One region of the Edwardsiella tarda ATCC 15947 genome, then DNA from elsewhere that is predicted to be linked to it. Evidence: riboswitches for the same ligand, from Rfam matches in the RefSeq annotation. Region 1 holds a riboswitch; each other region holds the start of a gene.

Region 1 (7,291 bases):
GCGTTGTCGTGGGGAAAGGGCGTTATGGTAATGGATGGCGCCGCATTCGTCACCCCCTGAGTGGGAAGAATCTTATCATTCCGTCACCTTAGAACAGGCCCAGTTGACCGGTTAACAGGGTGTCGAAGTCGGTGCCGAGAAAGGGCAGGATGGCGTCGGCCACCGGTTGGAGCTGACGCTCCAAGTAGTGTTGATAGTCGATCGGCGCGTCGACGCACTCCAAGGGTTGGGGGCCGTTACGGGTGATGACGTAGCTGATCCAGCCGCCCTGTTGATACTGCAATGGCCGTCCGAGGCGACGGTTGTAGTCGTCGGCTAATCGGGCGGCACGGACGTGAGGGGGCACATGACGTTGATAGTCGGCCAGCGGACGACGCAGTCGCTTGCGGTAGACCAGTTGATCATCCAGTTCACCGGCAAGCAGGCGAGCGCTGTAGGTGCGAATGAGATCGCGGTAAGGGTGTTCGAGGAAGACGCGTCGGTAGAGCGCCTGCTGAAACTGTTGGGCCAATGGCGTCCAGTCGCTGCGTACCGTCTCGAGCCCCTTGAACACCAGGTGTTCACCGCACAGTCCGGCGTAGCGTTTCTTGCTACCGAGGTCGGCGCCACGCAGGGTAGGCATCAGAAAGCGGCGGTAGTGGCACTCGTACTCCAGCTCTAGCGCGCTCTCCAGACCATATTCTTGCTGTAAATGAGCCTGCCACCAGGCGTTGACCTGGGCACAGAGTTGGCGGCCGATGGCCTCGGCTTGGGCCTCGTCATGCGCTCGTCCTAGCCAGACGAAGGTCGAGTCGGTGTCACCATAGATCACCGTATAGCCTTGCGCTTCGATCAGGCGGCGTGTCTGATGCATGATCTCGTGGCCACGCAGGGTAATGGAGGAGGCGAGGCGGGGGTCGAAGAACCGGCAGGCATCGGTTCCTAAGACGCCGTAGAAGGCATTCATCAGGATCTTCAGCGCCTGGGCTAGCGGTGCGTTACCCTGCCGCTTGGCGGCGTCGCGCCCGAGCCAGAGCTGGCGGACGATATCCGGCAGGGCATGTTGGGTACGGGAGAAACGGGCGCCGAGAAAGCCGGGTACGCTGTGCTCCTCTCCCGCGTCCTGCTGGGCGGTGATCAAGCCGACGGGATCGATCAGAAAGGAGCGAATGATCGCCGGATACAGACTCTTGTAATCCAACACTAATACCGAATCATAGAGCCCTGGACGCGATGCCATGACAAAGCCGCCGGGGCTGGCCTGAGGCGCGATATCACCCGTTGAGGGCGCGACAAACCCCAGGCGGTGCATGCGTGGCAGATAGAGATGGTAGAAGGCGGCGACAGAGCCGCCGTGGCGATCGGCGGGGAGGCCGGTGACGCTGGCCCGTTCCAGCAGAAAGGGCAGCAGAGCGGTATGGGCGAAGATGCGCGTCACCAGCTCGCAATCCTTGAGGTTGTAGTGCGCCAGCGCCGGCTTATCTTGGCGGAAGCGGCGCTCGATCTCGGCTAAGCGCTGATAGGGGTCATCCAGCGCCTTCCCCTCGCCGAGTAGGGTTTGCGCGACGTTATCTAGGCTGTAGGAGGGGAAGTGCCAGAAGGCGCTCTTCAGCGCCTCGATGCCGTCGATGATCAGGCGACCGGGAGCCGAGGCGAAGAAGTGTCCCGTCTTGAAACCGTGTTCACGCCACGTGAGCGGCGTGCCGTCACGTCCCAGCGAGAGCGGGATGCCATAGCGTTCGGCGTGGCGTTGTAGGATACGGAGATCGAACTGCACCAGATTCCAACCGATGATCGCGTCGGGATCGTGCTCGGCCAGCCAACGGTTGAGCGCCTCGATCAGGGCGGGACGGCTGGCGACATAGGTTAGGGTGAAATCGAGCGTCGTCGCATCGCCGTTGGGCGGCCCCAGCATATAGACGATACGCTGGCCGCAGCCATGCAGACCGATCGAGTAGAGCTCTCCCTGTGGGCTGGTCTCGATATCCAACGACACACAGCGGAGCGTCGGCCGGTAGTCGGGGTGGGGTTTGAGGCGGACAAGGTTCTCACCGTGCGTCGTATTCGCCTGCGGGCTGAACCACAACGGAGCATGGATGAAGCGCTCCATCAGATAACGATCGGCGGGACGAATATCGGCTTCTAACAGGTGGATCCCCTGTTCTTCCAGGTTACGTGCGATCTGTTGAAGCTGACGGTAGCTCTGGCAATAGAGAGCCAGCACCGGTTGATGATGGAAGTCGTGCAACGCGACGGGGCGCAACGTGCAATGGGGGAGTCCGCGCAGCACCGGCGCAGCCTGCTCTTGCTGTGCCGCAGGTAGAAAGGCTACCGCCGGTTGTGGCGCGAGGGTCACGCGGCGTGGCCCATCCGCTGTCGCCAGCCAGAGGGTGATGCTGACGCCTTGCGGCGTATCGCGCCAATGACGGGTAAGGATAAAACCAGGTTGGGCGCTGTTCACACGGCGGACTCCTCGGAGCGGCGGCATTGCCGCCGAGATAGGTTAATTCTGCCGGGGTGTCAGCGGGCTGTCCAATGGCGATGGCACCAATCGTGTTAGGCGGATGCCGAGCAGCCGAGCAAGCTGGCCGCAGGAACACTCCCCGCCAGTAACGCGGCGGTAGTGCCATCGTAGGCGATATGACCTTCATCGACGATCAGCGCGCGTGGGGCGATACGCTGTGCATCGTCCAGATTGTGCGAGACCATTAATAGTGTCAGACGCTGCTGTGCACAGACCTGTTCCAGTAGGGTGAGCATCTCCGCCCGCAGAGCCGGATCGAGGGCGGAGAAGGGTTCATCCAGCAGCAGGATCGGCTGATGACGTAGCAGGCAGCGCGCCAGGGCGGCGCGCTGGCGTTGTCCGCCGGAGAGTTGTCCGGGCAGGCGCGTCAGGTAGGTGCTGATGCCGACCTGTTCGGCGATGAGGGCTAGCTGGCGCTGTTGCTCGGCGCTCAGTCGCAGGCCGGGATCCAATCCCAACCCCAGATTCTGGGCGATGGTCAGATGGGCAAACAGGTTATGGTCCTGAAACAGCATCGACACCGGGCGGCTGGCGGGGGGCGTTTGGCGGCAGTCGCGCCCATTGAGATCGAGCGCGCCGCTGTGTGGCGTCAGGAAGCCAGCGATCAGGCTCAGCAGGGTACTTTTCCCTGCCCCACTGGGCCCGAGGATGGCGATACGCTCGCCGGCGGCGGCGTGCAGTGTAAAGCGCAACGTCTGTTGTTGGTATTGGTAGGTCAGATCATCCAGGCGGATCATGGCGATGTTCTCCCTGCGGGTAGGCGTTCCAGCAGGCTAAAGAGGAGTAGACAGACCGATAACAGCAGCAGGGCGGTAACGGCGCCGTCGGCACTGCGGTAAGCACCGAGCTGTTGATACAGGTAGAAGGGTAGGGTGCGGAACTGTTCATTGCCAAACAGCGCGACGACACCAAAGTCACCCAGCGATAGGACGCAAGCGAAGGCCAGCGCTTGTGCTAACGGACGGCGTAGGGCGCGTAACTCGATCCAGCGTAGGCGGTTGAGCCCCGTGATGCGCAGTGACAGGCACAGCGTATCATAGCGCTCGGCCAGATCGCGCATCGGATACTCCAGCACCTTCATGGCATAGGGGATCGCCATCAACGCATTGGTCGCCATCACCAGTAACGCCGGGGAGTCAGGCAAGCCGATGCTGGCGTTGAGTAACAGGAAGAAACCGGTAGCCAACACGATGCCGGGCATCGCCAGGATCAGCATGCCGCATAGCTCCATACCCTGCGCCCGCCAGCGTAATCCGCGCAAGGTGAGCTCACGACTACTCCACAGCAGCATCATGGTCAGGGTCACCGCCAGCACGCCGGCGCCCAAGGCGATATACAGCGACGTCCATAGCGCTTGCCACAGCGCTGGTTGGTGCAAGACGCTAGCGAATGCCTGATTCACGCCATCGGTGATCACCGCCAGTAGCGGCGGCAGCAACAGCAACAGGGCGAGGCCGATGGTCAGTACATCCGTGAACCTCTGCCAGCCCGAGTCGCGTCCATCGCGCCAGACTAAGCGTTGACTGTGGCCGACGGGCAGGGCGCCGGATAGACGCTGGCTCAATAGGACTAACCCGAGGCAACAACTCAACTGTAACAGCGCCAACTGAGCGGCTCGCGCCGGGTCGTAGTCATAGCTTAACGCCTGATAGATGGCGAGCTCGATGGTGGTAGCCTGAGGGCCGCCGCCGAGGGAGAGAACCGTGGCGAAGCTGGAGAAGCAGAGCATGAAGATCAGCGCCCCAGCCGGGGGGAGTTGGCGGCGTAGATAGGGCCACTCGACCCAGCGTAGGATCTGCCAGGAGGACATGCCGAGTTGGGCCGCTAGCTGGCGTTGCTCGGCGGGTATGGCCTCCTGAGCCTGAAGCAGCAGGCGGGTCGCCAGCGGTAAGTTGAAGAAGACATGCGCCAACAGGATGCCCGTGAGCCCGTACGGGCTGAAGGTGTAGTCGAGGCCTAGCGCGTGACAGATCCGAGCCAACCAACCTTGGTGCCCATAGACGCTCAGTAACCCAAACACCGCCACCAACACCGGCAGCACCAACGTCATGGCGCACAGCCGTAGCAACAGGGTGCGGCCGGGGAAGCGGCGGCGAAACAAGGCGCGGGAAAGCGCAATGGCCGGTAGCAGCGACAGTAGCATCGAGAGCGCGGCCTGCCAGAAGCTGAAGCGCACCACATGCCACAGATAGGCATCGTGCCACAGCGAGCGGGCATGGCTGGCCGGTGCGCTGTGCCATAAGGCGCCGAAGGCCAACAGCGCCACCGCTAATAGCAGCGTGGCGGCCACCATCCCTGGCCATAGCCAGGCGGCGATCAGCGGCTTAGGGCGTTTTGCCATGCGCGGATCCACTCGGCTCGGTGTTGGGCAACCTCAGCGGGCGTAAAGCTGAGCGCTGTCTGCGGCTTGGGCAAGTCCGCGAAGGCGGGGGGCAGCGGTACCGCCGTCACCGGGTACATCCAGTTGCCCGTTGGAATGGCTTCCTGGAAGGCCTGCGTGGTGATGAACTGCATAAATTGATGCGCTAGCGCCGGTTGGGCGCTATGTTTCAGCATGCCAGCCACTTCGACCTGGAGATAGTTCCCCTCGGCGAATGGCGCGGCCGCGTAGCGATCGGTGTGCTCCTCAATGATGTGGTAGGCCGGCGAGGTGGTATAGCTCAGCACCATATCCGCCTCTCCCTTCAGGAATAGGCCGTAGGCCTCGCTCCAGCCTTTGGTGACGGTGACGGTCTTCTGCGCTAGCTTCTGCCAGGCGGCGGGGGCCTGATCGCCATACACCTTCTGCATCCATAGCAGTAGGCCCAATCCCGGGGTACTGGTACGAGGATCCTGATAGATGACGCGCCACTTCTCTGGCCCTTCGACCAGTTGTTTCAGGCTGGTGGGCGGGGTCTTCACCTTCTGGCGATCGTAGACGAAGGCAAAGTAGCCGTAGTCGTAGGGGACGAAGGTCGTATCGTGCCAGCCGCCCGGTACCGTCAGTGCTCGGGTATCGACCTGGCTGGGGACGAACAGTCCACTTTGTTGAGCGGAGGTTAACAGGTTGTTATCTAAGCCGAGCACCACATCCGCCGGGCTTTTCTTCCCCTCCATGCGCAGGCGATTGAGGATGGCGACCCCATCCGCCAGTGGCACCAGTTTCAGCTCGCATTGGCAGGATTGTTCGAAGGCTTGCTTGATCTTTGGCCCAGGCCCCCAATCGGCAGCGAATGAGTCGTAGGTATAGACGGTGAGGACGGGTTTATCGGCGGCGTGCGCCAGCAATGGCGCGGCTAATAGGGCCAACAGTGGCCAGATTTTGTTTAACACTTTGCACTCCCTTAATGGTGGTGGCAAAGGTCTTTGAGCAGCAGCAGGCTCTCTCAAATCCCTCCGCCGGTATTAACCGGATCAGGTTCGACGGGTATGCTCTCAGCCCGCATCGATAGCGGGCACCCCGTTGAGACAGGCGCTTATTGTAAAGAGCAGGTGCGGGTTTAGAAAGCCGTTTGTTAATCCTCGGGAGACGGGGGATGCTCCGGCGGGGCGAACCAGGCAGATTTAAAGTCGAACCAGCCTAAGGTATTCATGCGTACGCCGCGCATGCTGTGCTGGCCGTGCAATTTGAGCCAGTGGTGGAATAGGGGGTGAAGCAGATGGCGTTGGATTAATTGTTGGCTCCACTCGGCCATCGCGAGACGTTGCTCCCGCCAACGGCGGGCCTCTTGGGCCAGATCCAGCCCGCTACAGTGGGCGAGCAGCGGCATCTCGTACAGCATGGCGAAGATGGAGAACTCTAGCGGTAGGTAGAAGTTGGCGCTGCCCAGCCACAGATCGCTACAGGCCTCACCCTGGTGCCAGCGCTCATAATCGATTTCCTGCATTTCCAGCGTGACGCCATGGGCGCCCAGCAGCGGTTGTAGTGCCTGATAGATGGCGTGAAACTCGGAGTGATCGCGATAGACGGTGACGCGCAGATGCGTCAGTTGTGGCGGCTTGGGGGCGATAGCGAGCATCTTGTTGTGGTGCCAGCGTGGCAACAGGCCGTAGGCGGGGGACCAATAGCGCTGATGCAGAGGGCTGGCGTTATTGAGCAAGGCGATGGGACTGATGGTCTGGCACAGCCAGGCGCGTACCGCGGGATCGCGTAGCTGCGCGCTGCGCTGGTCGAACAGCATAAAGTAGCAGCCCTCCTCCAGGCGGCTCTCTAACTCGTCACCGCCACCGCCTTCGGCCTGGAGTTGTACCCCGGCATGTACCAATTCCTCGGAGATCTCAGGCAATACCCAGATGTTGACTTCATCGATCAATGCTCGGTAGCCGAAATAGGCGTCGAAGGCGCGGATCTTTAACTGATACGGCGTGTTACGAACTACCTGATAGGGGCCCGTACCACTCGGCAGGCGGGCGAAGTCCGCCATCTGCTGCCACTCCTGTGGCAGGATCATCGCGGGCACGCTGCCGAGTAACCAGGGTAACCAGGCGTCCGCCTCGTGCAGATGGATATCGATCACGTGGGGCGTAGGCGTGTCGATGCGGGCAATGTGGCGAAACAACGGGAGTGGGCGTAGGCGTTCCAAGGAGGCGATGACATCTGCCATGGTGAGCTCTCGCCCGTGATGAAAATGAATCGCCGGGCGTAGGTAGAAGCGCCAGTGACATGGGGTGAGTGCCTGCCAATGGTGGGCCAGATCGGATTCGAGTTCCCCATTTTCCTCATTTATACGCGTCAGGCCGCTGAAGATCTGGCGCGCCAGATGGGTCTCCGAACGGCGTAGCGGCGAGGCGGGTAACAGCCCGAGGAGA
Region 2 (7,291 bases), 280 kb from region 1:
AAGGTGAGACCGATTCGTGATGAGCAGGGGCTGGCTATCGACTTCGCCATTGAAGGTGAGTATCCGCAGTACGGCAATAACGATGATCGCGCGGATCGGATTGCCTGCGAACTGGTGGAGCGTTTCATGAAGAAGATTCAGGCGTTGCCGACCTACCGCCACGCGGTGCCGACGCAGTCGATTCTGACCATTACCTCGAACGTGGTCTATGGGCAGAAGACCGGTAATACCCCCGATGGGCGTCGTGCGGGAATGCCGTTTGCTCCGGGGGCTAACCCGATGCATGGCCGCGATCGCTGCGGGGCCGTGGCTTCATTGACCTCGGTGGCCAAGTTGCCCTTTACCTATGCCAAGGATGGTATCTCTTATACCTTCTCCATCGTCCCGCAGGCCTTGGGCAAGGAGGAGGAGACGCGTAAGACGAATCTGGTGGGACTATTGGATGGCTACTTCCACCATCAGGATGGGGTGGAAGGGGGGCAACATCTCAACGTGAATGTGATGAATCGGGAGATGTTACTGGATGCGATCGCGCATCCAGAGAATTACCCCAATCTGACGATTCGCGTATCGGGTTACGCCGTGCGTTTTAATGCGCTCACGCGAGAGCAGCAGCAGGATGTCATCTCACGTACCTTTACCCGTTGTTTCTAACGCTTGGCGTGGAGGCGGTCGTTGAGTCGTCTATGTCGCGGAGCCGTCCTTCTGGGCGGCCTCATTTTTTCTATTTTCTATGCCTTGGATGCGCGTTGTCGCCGTAAATATCGCTCGTGGTTCAACATGTGCAACGTGATAAGAAACAGGCCGATCAGAAACGGGCATTCATATAACTCTTCAATCAGATCTCGGTAAGGGCTCGCACTGGATAGGAGAGGGTGGGCAAGCGCACGTTGATGCTCGACGGCGTCGGCACCGGCGAAGGCTAACACTACCGCCACCAGACGCCATATGGGGATCGGGTGCAGACGGTAGCGTGCGGCGATGGCACGACGTAACTGAGAGGAGAGTAGCGAGAGTAGCAGTGCGGCGATCAGTAGGGCAGCGATGCCATGAAAGAGTAGCCGTGGCCCATGGGGGAAATAGAACCGCCCCCAACTGATGCTGCGCCCTAACAGGGTGAGCCACCATAGGGTAGCCCAGTACCAGAAGCGGCGGTCACCCGCGTCGAGCCGTTCGCGCCAGCAACGGTAGGGGATAAACAACACGACAAAGGCGAGCCATAGCGCCTGTCCCTGCTCAATATAGTCAATCGATGAGGCTAACCATGCGGGCTCGCCGGATGGCGGCAGCCAGATGGCATAGAGTGTGATCGCGATGATCATAATAAATAGGAATATATCACCGAGTGATATCGTTATTTTCATTATCTACTCTGTTATTTTTATTCGCGGCTTGTTGCGTATTGCGCTGGACGGCTCCTTATCTTGAGATATAACTGGATTGGGCTGGCTTTTCCATATTATTCATTTCGGTTATTTTTATTTTCTGGTTTATTAAAGTGAATGTATTTTATTATTTTCTATATTTTATTTATTTTGTTCTTATAGCTAATAACTTGGCTGTTATGCAGTTACACACACAGGTAAGCAGAATTTAATATGCTGATATTTATTGCTTGACATGGGGTGTTGGTGTTTCCTGACGAGGTTGGCTGGTGGGTGGCCTAGCCATGTCGTTCCGCGTGGTGAGTGAGGTCATTATGACGGCGGCCTGGCTGACAGAATAAATAGACCCTGTCTTTTGATAACAGCCAGTTGCAGACGGAGAGGGGATCGCGACACCGTTATTGTTGCCATCTCCCCGACTCGTTCTCGCGGGGGACTCACCCGATCGTTGGCTTGCCAGATTAAGCGATAGTGGCGCGTGTTGCCGACTCTGAGAGGGGCGCGCCGAGCGTGGCGGGGGGAGACGCCGGCGCGTGATGTCGCGGCGATTATCCTCCCTCGCCGCTTGAGATCGCGCCTGTTAACGCGTAGTTTACCCTGCTTCCCCGCTCGCCGAGCGAGGCGTTATCTTGTCGGAGTGCCCCGTTGGGCTGAGACCGTTGATTCGGGATCCGCAGAACCTGATCAGGCTGATACCTGCGAAGGGAACAAGCGTCTTCGTGTTATCACCTCACGTCAGGTGAAAGCCTCTCTGGCGTTATCCGTCGTCCGACAAGCTGCATTTCCGCCTTAGGGGCGGAGGATGTCATTCGTTCAAGTCCCCGCGCCGACAGGTCTATCTCGCCTTGTCCAGCGCGTGTCGCGCCCATGAATCGGCGTCGATTCCCCCTAGGGGGAGTCCGCCTCGTTTTACGCAAGGAGAATGCCTGATGTATCAGCCTGATTTCCCGCCGGTGCCCTTTCGCTTAGGCGCCTATCCCGTGGTCGACAGCGTCGAGTGGATCGCGCGCCTGCTGGAGGCCGGGGTACGAACCTTACAGTTACGCATCAAGGATCGCGATGACGAACAGTTGGAGGAGGCGGTGAAGGCGGCGATTGAGCTAGGTCGTCGTTATCAAGCCCGGTTATTTATCAACGACTATTGGCGCCTGGCGATCAAGCACCAAGCCTATGGCGTACATCTCGGTCAGGAGGATCTGGCTGCGACGGATCTGGCGGCGATTCGGGCGGCGGGATTACGCCTGGGGGTTTCTACTCATGACGATATGGAGATCGAGGTCGCACTCGCGGCGCGTCCCTCGTATATTGCGTTGGGGCAGGTCTTTCCCACCCAGAGCAAGCAGATGCCTTCGGCGCCGCAAGGGATCGCACAGTTGGCGCGTCACATTCAACGTCTGGGTGATTACCCGACTGTCGCCATCGGGGGGATCACTCTGGCGCGGGTGCCTGCGGTATTGGCGACCGGTGTCGGCAGCGTGGCGGTGATCAGCGCCATTACCCAGGCGGCGGATTGGCGCGAGGCCACGGCACACTTGTTGGCGCTGGCCGGTGCCGGGGGCGAGTGAGCCGCCTAGGCCGATACGACGTCGGCTAACGGCAACGAGGCGTGCCTCATTGGCTTTATGGTGGCGTTAGCTGGGTGGCGTAGGCCTCTCCAGCATCAGGACACGGATTAGGCGGGGCGTTGAGTGGCCCCGCCATGAGGCTTACGCTAACCAGGCTCGCCCTAACCGATCGGCGGCCAGGATCGCGGCGTAGACCTGTGCCGGTGTGACGCTAAAGGGCATGTTATGGATGGTCTCGCCCTTGGCGCAACTGGCTTGCGCCACGGCCATAATCTTCTCGTTCAGTTGCGGTCCATCCTCGATCCCCAACTGTGCGAGGGTGACGGGGAGCCCGACCCGTACACAGAAATCGAGTACCGTCTCGATCTGCTCGCTGTCGCTGTTTTGTAGCACCAACTGGCATAGCGTGCCGAAGGCGACCTTCTCCCCATGGTACATCTTATGGCACTCTTCCAGCACCGTCAGGCCGTTGTGGATCGCGTGAGCCGCGGCGAGCCCGGCGCTTTCAAATCCTAGCCCACTCAAGTAGGTATTGGCCTCGACGATATTATCCACCGCAGGCGTGGCGACGCCCGCCTCGACGGCCAGCTTCGCTTTGAAGCCCTCCTCGAGTAGCGTTTCATAACAGAGGCGAGCCAGCGCTAATGCCGCCCGCGTTGACTCGCCACCCGCCATGCTGATGGCATGGGAGTCGACACAGGCCTGGGCTTCGAAGTAGGTGGAGAGGGCATCCCCCATCCCCGCGACCAGCAGGCGTACCGGCGCCTTGGCGATGATCGCCGTGTCCATTAACACCATATCGGGGTTAGTCGGGTAGATCAGATACTCCTCGAACTCGCCATGCTCGCTATAGATCACCGAGAGTGCGCTGGTCGGTGCGTCCGTCGAGGCGATGGTTGGCACGATCAGTACCGGTACGCCTTGGTAGTAGGCTAAGGCTTTCGCGGTATCCAGTGTCTTGCCGCCACCGATCCCGATCACGCCTTGGCAGCCAAGGCTCTTCAACTCGGCACCCAAGCGATCGATCTCCTTCCGGCAGCATTCACCGGCGAAGCGGGAGAAATGCCCCTCCACCCCGGCCTCGCGCAAGCTGGTGGCTACCGTGTCTCCGGTCAGCCCCATCACGAAATCGTCGGCGATGACAAACTGGCTACTGGCTAAGAGCTTGGCATACTGCCCGATGGACTGTAGCGCGTCGGGTCCCTGAATATACTTGGATGGTGATTGGATGACTTTTAACATCATTACACTCCTGTCAGGAAAGAAAGTCGCGGGGAAGGGGCGCGAGGGCCCCCCTCTCTCTGGTGATTATGCCGTAGCATTCAGCCGGAAGACATGCGCTGGGTTAGGTTATACCGATCGACTAACGATCGTTTGATGAGCGGGGAAGGGCGTGGGGTGATGGAGGTGATGGGGATGGTAACCCTCGATATGTCGCTATTCGCGTGGAGTAGGGGGCATATGGTGAGATGCCGTGTGAACCGGGTGAGGCCCATTTCTTGGTAAACCGGGGTGAGCAGCCGTGGAAGGGGGTATTTATCAAGTCGCCGCATCGTCTAAACGATAGTCATCCCGCTGAGCCACTGGCCTGGTGAGCCGCATTACCGTGTCATATATCGTGCCTGCGTTGGGAGTGAGCTCGGCGTGGGCCTCGCGTAGTCATTAATCTTCCGTGCCATGTGAAATAGAGCGGGAACTTTTTGACGTGCGCTGATGGGCTGTTTGAGGGGATAAACCTGGTCATAATACACGGTATTTATGATGCATCTTTTCTGGTTATACAAAATGAGCGAGTGATAACTGTCTTTACTTTATCAAGGTGCTTAACCCTTTAGGAGTAATTAGCTTGGGCTGTCCTATAAAAATACAGATGACTCGTTTACTCTCTATTTAGATTCACCTCGGAATACTCCTGATTCAGGCTCATTTTTTGTCAGTCAATTTGCCTTGCTGACAATCCCATTTCTATAATCGTCACACTTTTTACCTACCATGGCACTAGGCCATGGATGCATTTTATTGACCTCTGAGAGAAGCGATTCATCATGCAACGCCATTATAAAAATACCGCTATTGTCGCCTTGGTTGCGGCCTGTCTGTTGTTGTCAGGTTGTGGTGCGATGACCACGGCGATTAAAAAACGTAATCTGGAGGTGAAGACCCAGATGAGCGAGACGATTTGGTTGGAGCCTTCCAATCAGAAAACGGTTTATCTCCAGGTCAAGAATACTTCCGATAAGCCTCTGAGCGATCTACAGCCGCGTATCGCGCAAGCGATTCAGGCCAAGGGATATCAACTGGTGAGTGATCCCGACCGCGCCTATTACTGGGTTCAGGCCAACGTGCTACGCGCCGATCGTATGGATCTGCGTGAGGCGCAGGGGCTACTAAATCAAGGCTACCAAGGGGCGGCGATGGGTGCGGCATTGGGCGCTGGGATAACGGCTTATAATACCACCTCGGCAGGGGCGACGTTGGGGGTCGGTTTGGCGGCGGGGCTGATCGGTCTGGCGGCGGATGCGATGATTGAGGACGTCAACTACACCATGGTGACGGACGTACAGATCGCCGAGCGCACTACGGCTAAGGTGAGCACGGACAACGTGGCGGCATTGCGTCAGGGTACCTCTGGCGCGAAGATTCAAACCAGCAGTGTGCAGGGCGGCAATCAGCAACGCTACCAGACTCGTATCGTCTCTAGCGCCAATCAGGTCAACCTGAAGTTTAACCAAGCTGAACCGGTACTCGAAGCGCAACTGGCGAACTCTATTGCCGGTATTCTGTAAGCGTTACTCCTCCTGGTGAGGGGATAACGCAAAGCGCCCCGTCGATGACGGGGCGTGATGTTTTCGCAGAGGGCTCGGTTAGGCGCGCAACTCCATCATATCGATCCATTGTGGCAAGGGGACGATGGCGCCGGGGCGATAGCGGAGCTGCAGCGAACCCAGCAAGTGTGCCAGTTGGCTTTGCACCGCGGGGAGATTTTCTCGTACATGCGGTACCACCAGAATATGCTGTTCGAACCAGCATTGCTGGTTTTCCGCGAAGCCGCGATTAAATTCACGCAGCCACTCTTCGATTATTTTCGGGTTACGCCGTAAGATCTGGCTTACCTGCTCACGGGTTTCGCTGACTGGGAATACCAAGGTGCGCATAAGATTGAGGGCATCATCGCGATCCACCACCCTCAGCACGATGGCCGATGCGGCATCGCTACCCTGTTGGCTATTTATCTCGGGGGCTGCTAGCGTTGCGGACTGAACCATGGGAACTCTCCTTGAGAATATGAAGATACTGGTCTGATGACGCCATGCGTCATTGGTCTGCTAACAAGATTAGCGCATCCTTTATGGGGTTACCTCTCGCCATATCACATTGATGTCATGGCGTATCCGGTCAGCGATGTTGCCAGCGTGGCGAGTTATTTCTGAGAGTCGTTTTCCGCATCACTATCATTATGGTGATAGTGGTCTTATTATGCTGTATTTATAGGGAAAACTCCGCCGCTAGAAATATATGGCTTAGGCGCCAACCAAGCTTATTCACCGTGGCGTGTCGATAATAAATCCAATTGGAAATTATTCATTTTTTGAACGCAATCCATTGCCTAAGCTTGGCGACATCGCGCTGTTTGATATATGCACGGGTGAGCGTGGTGAAAATTATCAATTTGATTAGATTTCTACTAATTTATATTATAAATAAAGGCTAATCTTAAAAAAAGATTAGCAAGGGTTAACTTTGCGCGGCCTTCTTAGCTATTGCCATCCCAGGACGATAACGATAATTCCACCGACTGATTGCGATAGCCCGGTGGATAAGATGAGTCACGCTTTAATTGGTAGACTGCGATGGGTGACGATCTGGGGCGTAACAAGCCGTGTGGGGCGAGTGACACCGCCGGGTGTCGTAAGCACCGCTTGCCGCCGCTGACCTGATTTTCCGCGGGATCTGCCGGGTAAGTCCGGGGAGGGTTTTTGCATCGATAACGTTGTTCTACGATAGATCCGTACGGATAACTTCACGTGTTTTGCTGTCAACGGCCAGTACAGCTTTCGCCCGATACGACGGCGTTCCTTAGTGTGTTTTTTGATTCTCCATTCATCTTCGCCGCAGACCTTCAATCCGGTGGAATCCATCATCCGATGCGCTACTTCACCCAGGATGGGCGTTTTAAAGCAGACGTTAACCGACGTAGCTCGCTTGATGACTCGGGTATAATCCGGGCGGCGTAACGAAACGCCTATCAGGGCAAAATGGAATCCATACAGCCCTGTGCTGTCCATTGGGGCAGCCGGAATGTGCGTTTAATCACCAGAATCATCGTGGTGGCGTGGGTGG
Region 3 (7,291 bases), 430 kb from region 1:
GCACCAGCGGTTGAGATGCCAGGGGGTGGCACTGCACCGCATGCGCACTCACCGCCGCAGGGCTGAAGACCACATCGACCTTGCGGAAGGTGAGCAGACTCTCGGCAATGGTGTCAGGGTTGGCATCACCATAGCTACTATAGTGCAATAGCTCATACCCCGCCCCGAGAGGTTCAAGGGCGGCGAGGGTGGCCGGCAACAGTTGTAATGCCAGGCAACACGGAGCAAAAATCACAAACTTACGCCGCTGCTTGGCCGAGAGGGTCGCATTCAGGGTATGATCGATCAAGGATAACCCCCGGGCTATCTGCTCATGTAAACACACCCCCAACGCCGTCGGCGAGATCCCCTTCCCCTCCCGCACAAACAGGGGATCGTCGAAGTGTTGCCGTAGCTTTTGCAGCGATTGACTCACCGCCGAAGGCGTCGTCCCCAATGCGGCGGCGGCACGGCTGACGCTGGTATAAAGAAAGACCATCTCAAAGACGGTCAATAGATTGAGGTCGAATCCTTTAAGATGTAATAGACCTCCGTGATTATAATACTCCCGAGCCATTTCATATCCTTATGTTTTTACACCATTTTTATTCGCAAAACCAGTTTGGACAGATTATACATTCACGCTAATAACTCAATATGTCATCAGCCATTAACGGGAGACGATCGCACGAATTCCCTATGCCACGATGAGCGCTAGGACGGTGCTGCGTGCTGAAGGTCTCGGCGGAGGGAGAGTACGGTCGAAGAACAGAGAGGGGATTAACACGTTAAAAGATAATGATGACAGCGCATCCTATACCAGCGTGGGGCTCGACACGATGAGCCGAGCCCCCTTAGCAGGCGATAATTACTTACCCTGTGCCAACAGGAACTTCACCACGTCGGCATATTCGCTACGGTACCCCTCGACGCTGGTTGCCTGCATCCCATCGTTTTTGATCTGGTACTTACCGGCGACAAAGAAGGAGGGGGTGCCACGCACGCCAAACTCCTTCACGGCGTTCTCCTGACGGGCGGTGAGCGACTTCACCACGAAGCTGTTCTGTGCGGCATCATACTCCGCCGCCGGGACACCGGCAGCGACGAACACCTGGCGAATATCGGCTGGTGAGTTGATGCTACGCGTCACCTGCACCGCATCAAACAGGGGCTTCTCAACCTTATCCACCACCCCTAACGCCTGTGCCACAGACCAGGCTTCGGTCAATGCCGCACCCTGTGGGCCAAGAAAGCTCACGTGGTATTTCACCACCTTCTCGCCTTGCGGCAGCACGGCATCTACCGCCTCGCCGATACGGTAAACGTTGGCGAATTGGTTACATGGCGGGCAATAGAAGGAGAAGAATTCGACCACAGGCGGCGCGCCCGGCACGGCCTTTTGCATGTCGGTATACTGCTTACCGGCCTGATATTCTGCGGCCTGAGCGGCGACGGAGCACAGTGCCAATAGGCCGACGGCGGCCTGGAAGAGTGTCTTTTTCATCATCAAATACCGTATCAAGTCAACTGATTGCGCAGATTAGCATCCTCGCCTGTCCCATCGCGCTCGGATTTACGATTAATTACACCGGATTACAGCGAGACATCGCTACACACTCACCGATAAACTTACGCTCATTGCCAATCAGGCTGCCCCTCTACCTGATGCATTAATAGTGCTTGTATCGTCTTATCCGGCTTGCCCAGCCACTGAAAACGCGCATAGCGCGACGGATGCAACATCGCGGCCTCGCTGTCCGGTAACATCACCCGCAGCCCCCACGCATGCCGACGATCGGCACTAAACACGACAAATAACTGCTGATTTCCGCAGTTATGCGGCTGACAGACACTCCCTACCAGGTAATCCTTCCCCTGCCAGGATAACGTCTGCGGCGGCGCCGAGGTCCCCTGCCCGCTGCGCACCCACGCCGGCAGGCCCTGTTCACCCTGCACCGTCTGACGCCAGACCGACTGGTAGTCCGTTTGCGCCATCACCTGCGCAAGCGAGGGCGCCATCGCCTCATCGGCCTGCGCCGGAACCCCGTACAACATCATCAGAGAGAAACAGGCACCACAAATAATTTTCACCATAATGCGAAACACCTCATTCAGAAAGGGAAAGGTATATTATTCCCTGCTTTTATCGCGCCGTCACTGGGCGAAAAAGTTGATCTAACTCAGAAAAGTACCATGAGAGCGGCCGTATAGCCGGCCTTTCAGGTAAGCTGACGCGCATACGATTCTCTGGGTAACCACACGATGAGCGACATGATCCCTTCCCCCTCACTCGCTCCCCTTGAGCGGGAGTGCTACAGCGCCGCCGATGCCGAACGGCTCGATGATCTGACCTGCGCGGCCATTCGTCAACGGCTCGCCTTTTTAGGCGACACGGCAACGCCCCAGGAGAGCTACCTGACCGGCTGGATGGGCGCGAATCCCTTGGTGATCATTCGCAACTACCAGGATAAACGCGGTACCTCCAGCGGCTTTCTGCTTTCTATCGGCGATGAATACCGCTTCAGCGTACAGACTATCACCCCACGCATCCCCAAACTGTTGCTCTGGGCCACCCTACGCACCAAGCCGAAAACCTTGCCACTGGTCGCACTGCAAAACCTGACCGCCGGCGATCGGCGTCTACTCCCCTACCGTAGCCTGCGCGACGACACGCTACGTAACAAGATGAACGACTGGTGGGCGGAGATCAACGACTACCTGGGCATCGCCTGCTGGCAGCAACGACAGGGTTATCCGCAGTGGCAAGCGTTGGCGGAGACGCTCAGCATCGCGCGCATCGATGCGGTGCAATCGTGGATCCAGCGTGATGGCCAACCCTTGGAGCAAGATGGCGACTATGCCGGACGCCGGTATGGCGATCTGTTTATCGCCAGTCGTGCGGCCAGCGAAGCAACCCCGTGGCCCTCGCTCCTGTTAACCGAGCACTCGGCCTCCGCACCGATCAGTTACCTGATCGGCTGGCTAGCGGATGAACAGGGACAGCCTCAACTGGCGCTGGCGCTACGCCCGCGTCCCGAGCAGCCCTTCTTCACCCTGAACCGCTTCGACGCCGCCCATCTCCAGCGCCTGAACGCCCTCATGACACACGTCTGGCGCTTGGCCATGCCGACGCCACCGCAGGCATAACCACGGGCGGCTCGGTGTATGGGGTAGAAAACGTATCAGCCGCGTGTTGACTCGACAGCGCAGCCAGCCGAGCTGAGTCCGCCACACACCGCCGGTAGCGTATTGCGCGCTACCGGCACCCCCTGCCTGCCAGGCGCGGGCCAGCGGGTGACGCGCCGCCTTCCCTTTACCACCAACGATAGAAGTGATGTACCGGCCCGATCCCCTGGCCGACCTGTAGCGAGTCGGCCGCCATCAAGGCGCCCTGCAGATACGCCTTCGCCGCCGTGACGGTGGCACACCAATCCGCATGGCGTGGACGCAATGCCGCCAACGCCGCCGACAGCGTACAGCCGGTGCCGTGGGTATGGCGTGTCGCCACCCTCGGGGCGCTAAAACGCTCGGCGATCCCCTCGCGCGTCAGTAACCAATCGGGACTTTCCACGCCCTGCAAATGCCCGCCCTTCATCAATACGGCCGGACAGCCTAACGCCAACAGGGCTTCGCCTTGGGCGCACATCTCCCGTTCATCACGCGCCACGGCGCACTCCAGCAGTGCGGCGGCCTCTGGCAAGTTGGGCGTGATCAAGGAGACCTGCGGTAACAACTGCTGCCGAATCGCGCTGACGGCCTGCGGCGCCAATAATGCATCACCGCTTTTGGCCACCATTACCGTATCCAGCACCACGTAAGGCAGCGGATAACGCACCAACGCCTCGGCGACACAGGTCACAATATCCGCACTGGCCAACATGCCTATCTTGGCGCTATCGATGCGGACATCGCTCAGCACCGAGTCCAACTGCGCCGCGACAAAGTCGGCGGCGATGGGGTAGAGCGACTGCACCCCGCGGGTATTTTGTGCCACCAATGCGGTGATCACACTGGTCGCGTAGGCCCCTAACGCCGAGAAAGCCTTCAAATCGGCCTGGATCCCGGCGCCGCCGCTGGGATCGGTCCCGGCGATGGTCAACGCGTTAATCCGCACGGCAGCATCGGTTATCGGTGACATCATCAGGCGACCTCCCCGCGTAACTGTTCCGGTTGTAGGCCATACAACGCATCCAGGAAGTGCGGCGTAAAGCTACCGGGGCCACGCGCCTCGCGCGCCGCCTGACGCCCGGCCACGCCCATCACCCGGCAGGCGCTGGCGACGGCCGTCAGACGATCCGCCTGCACGGCGAAGGCCGCCACCACGGCCGACAGCGCACAGCCGGTACCGACGACCCGAGTCATCACGGCATCACCACCCGCGATCTGATAGCTACGCACGCCATCGGTCACATAGTCATACTGCCCGGTCACCGCGACGATAGCGCCGCTCTGCTCGGCCAGCGCCTGTGCCGCCGGCAGGGCCGCCAGGGCGTCATCCTGGCTATCTACGCCGCGTCCACTAGAGGGCTGACCAGCCAACGCCAAGATCTCCGAGGCATTGCCCCGGATCGCCGCCGGGCGCAAACGCAACAGTTGACGGGCGAAGTCGCTACGGTAGGTCAAGACGCCGACCGCCACCGGATCCAGTACCCAGGGCGTGCCGGCCTGGTTCGCCGAGGCGATCGCCGCTAGCATGCTCTCCGCCCGCGCGTCATACAGGGTCCCGATGTTGATCAGCAACGCATCGGCCAAGGCGGCGAACTGGCGCGCCTCATCGGCCTGCACCACCATCGCCGGGGCGGCGCCCAGCGCCAGCAATACGTTGGCGGTGAAGCTTTGTACCACTTCGTTGGTCAGGCAATGTACCAGCGGGGCTCGCTGGCGCAGGGTGAGTAACGCCTGCGCGCACAGCGCATCAGGCAAAGGGGCAGGTTGTACAAACATCGTGTGTCTCCCAACCGGCGCGAAGAAGGCGGCGCGGTCAGGCACCGAGACTTCCCTACGCTGGTATGATCCAGATCAGGTAATACGGGTAAAATCTCAGCCCACGCATGCGTCGGCACCCCGAGTCATTAAAAATCAATATATTATATTTTAACTACACATAAATCTTCAGCAGGATAATACCCGGGTGCGCCATTGTAAATGCGCTTCTCGTGCTCTACGCCGCTCCGAGCGCGGGGCGTCGAGCCACGCGGGATCCCGCTGACGTCAAGGTCAGGCCAATGCTGAGGCAAGTCACGTACGCTAGCGGCGGGGCGGGCCAGATCCCGCCCCCTTAGCCGCCCGCTGCGCGTAAGGGGACGAGGCCGATGTTACCGCTCGCGGGCAAGGCGAGCGGAAGCTTAAGATTGAGCCGCCAAGACGCGTCGGTAAGTGATATAACCACCGGTCAGGTTGCGGGCGCGGAAACCATGCTGCACCAGCAGGCGATAGGCGACGTGACCGCGCAGCCCAGACTGGCAGCCGATCAGGATCTCTTTATCTCGCGGGAGCTCATCCAGACGCGCGCGCAATTCATCCAGCGGGATATGCCGCGCCTGTGGATAGGTGCCAAACGTCGCCAACTCCTCATCGCTGCGGATATCCAGCAGGCACTGACGAGCGGGATCGCGCTGCTCCAGATCGGCGACATGGCAGATGGCGGTATCGCCGCACAGCACGTTGTTCGCCAGCATACCCGCTTGATTCACCAGATCGCGCGCGCTGTTATAAGGCGGCGCATAACACAGCTCCAGATGCTCCAGATCGGCCACCGTCAACCCGGCACGCTGCGCGACGGAAAGCACATCGATACGCTTGTCGACCCCCTCCTTGCCCACGGCCTGCGCGCCGAGGATCGCCCCATTGCGTGGATCGAAAATCAACTTCAGCGAGATGGGTGTCGCGTGGGGATAGTAACCGGCATGGCTCGGCCCATGCACAAATACGGTCTCATAGGGACGCTGCTGCCGCCGCAACAACTTCTCGCTCAATCCTACGCTGGCGACGGTCAGATCGAAGATCTGACACACCGAGGCCGCCTGACTCCCACGGTAGTGGCTAGCACGCCCCAGCATGGCGTCGGCGGCGATCCGCCCCTGACGATTAGCGGGTCCAGCCAACGGCACCAACGGCGGCAATGCCGCGTCGAAGGGAGGCGCCTCGACGGCGTCGCCCACCGCATAGATATCGGGCGCCGAGGTACGCATGCCACTGTCGACGCGGATGCCGCCGCTGGCGCCCAATGCCAGGCCGGCGGCTTGGGCCAGGCGACTCTCCGGTCGTACCCCGATGGCCATGATCACCATGCCGCTGACCAGCTCGCTGCCCTCGCTCAGGGTCAGATGCAACCCCGCCTCACACGGCATGATCGCCTGCAACGCGGTCTGTAGACGCAGATCGACAGCGTTGGCGCGCAGCGTCTCATGCAACGGCACCGCCATCTCCCCATCCACCGGCATCATCACCTGCGTCCCCATCTCCAACAACGTCACCGCCAGACCGCGCCGACGTAACGCCTCGGTCACCTCCAAGCCAATAAAGCCACCACCGACCACCGTGGCATGTTTTACCGTATGGCTGGCGATGTGGGCCAGGATGGCATCCATATCATCGATGCTGCGTAGCGCGAATACCCCCGGACTCTCGATACCGGGCAAGGGAGGCAGCAGCGGCGCGGCGCCGGTGCTCAACAAGAGACGATCGTAAGATTCGCGGTAAACTTGCCCGCTGGTCAGATCGCGGACCTCGATGCATTTCCCCTGCACATCAATCGCCAGCACCTCGTGACGTACCCGCACATCCAGATTGAAGCGCTGACGGAAGTCCTCTGGCGTCTTCAACAGCAGACTGGCACGCTGCGGGATCACGCCGCCGATATGATAAGGCAGGCCACAATTGGCGAAGGAGACGTAGCGTCCGCGCTCCAAGACAATGATCTCCGCCTCTTCCGCTAATCGTCTCGCCCTCACCGCCGCCGATGCCCCACCAGCGACCCCTCCGATAATCACGATTTTCATCCGCTCACCTCATCATATTCATTCATCTCACCGGCCAGCACGCGCCATCGCGTTGCAGCGATACCCTTATCATTATACAATAGTATATAATGTTAATTTGTAAACCGTTGAAGGGAAGAATGACTGATGCCCTCATCCGTATCTGCGCGACGAATGCAACAGGCCGCGGCCGGAACGGCGGCGATTCTGCGCGCCCTCGCCAATCCTGACCGCCTGCTGTTAATGTGCTGCCTCAGCCAGCACGAGGCATCGGTCGGCGAGCTGGAGGCAGCAACGGCGATCGGACAGCCGACACTCTCCCAACAACTCGG

The links. Region 1 has a riboswitch for thiamine pyrophosphate ahead of thiB (thiamine ABC transporter substrate binding subunit). Riboswitches for the same ligand answer to the same signal wherever they lie in the genome.
Region 2: linked by a shared signal. The riboswitch ahead of thiE (thiamine phosphate synthase) and the one ahead of thiB (thiamine ABC transporter substrate binding subunit) in region 1 are both predicted to bind thiamine pyrophosphate.
Region 3: linked by a shared signal. The riboswitch ahead of thiM (hydroxyethylthiazole kinase) and the one ahead of thiB (thiamine ABC transporter substrate binding subunit) in region 1 are both predicted to bind thiamine pyrophosphate.

What each region holds. Positions count from the first base shown of each region.
Region 1 covers NZ_CP084506.1:2,905,631-2,912,921, reverse strand. The annotation lists gene DCL27_RS13510 (DNA polymerase II) at 89-2,440, opposite strand; gene thiQ (thiamine ABC transporter ATP-binding protein ThiQ) at 2,536-3,240, opposite strand; gene thiP (thiamine/thiamine pyrophosphate ABC transporter permease ThiP) at 3,237-4,844, opposite strand; gene thiB (thiamine ABC transporter substrate binding subunit) at 4,820-5,815, opposite strand; TPP riboswitch at 5,856-5,955, opposite strand; gene sgrR (HTH-type transcriptional regulator SgrR) at 5,998-7,291, opposite strand, start outside.
Region 2 covers NZ_CP084506.1:2,622,037-2,629,327, reverse strand. The annotation lists gene pflB (formate C-acetyltransferase) at 1-654, shown strand, start outside; gene DCL27_RS12190 (hypothetical protein) at 732-1,364, opposite strand; TPP riboswitch at 2,009-2,109, shown strand; gene thiE (thiamine phosphate synthase) at 2,315-2,950, shown strand; gene DCL27_RS12180 (glycerol dehydrogenase) at 3,092-4,192, opposite strand; partial or broken gene DCL27_RS17725 (mannose-6-phosphate isomerase) at 4,420-4,545, shown strand; gene traT (complement resistance protein TraT) at 4,996-5,736, shown strand; gene DCL27_RS12170 (hypothetical protein) at 5,815-6,216, opposite strand; partial or broken gene DCL27_RS12165 (transposase) at 6,778-7,291, opposite strand, start outside.
Region 3 covers NZ_CP084506.1:2,476,269-2,483,559, forward strand. The annotation lists gene DCL27_RS11510 (LysR family transcriptional regulator) at 1-556, opposite strand, end outside; gene DCL27_RS11515 (DsbA family protein) at 848-1,486, opposite strand; gene DCL27_RS11520 (inhibitor of vertebrate lysozyme family protein) at 1,615-2,073, opposite strand; gene DCL27_RS11525 (hypothetical protein) at 2,242-3,126, shown strand; gene thiD (bifunctional hydroxymethylpyrimidine kinase/phosphomethylpyrimidine kinase) at 3,293-4,120, opposite strand; gene thiM (hydroxyethylthiazole kinase) at 4,120-4,923, opposite strand; TPP riboswitch at 4,959-5,056, opposite strand; gene DCL27_RS11540 (FAD-dependent oxidoreductase) at 5,325-6,980, opposite strand; gene DCL27_RS11545 (ArsR/SmtB family transcription factor) at 7,134-7,291, shown strand, end outside.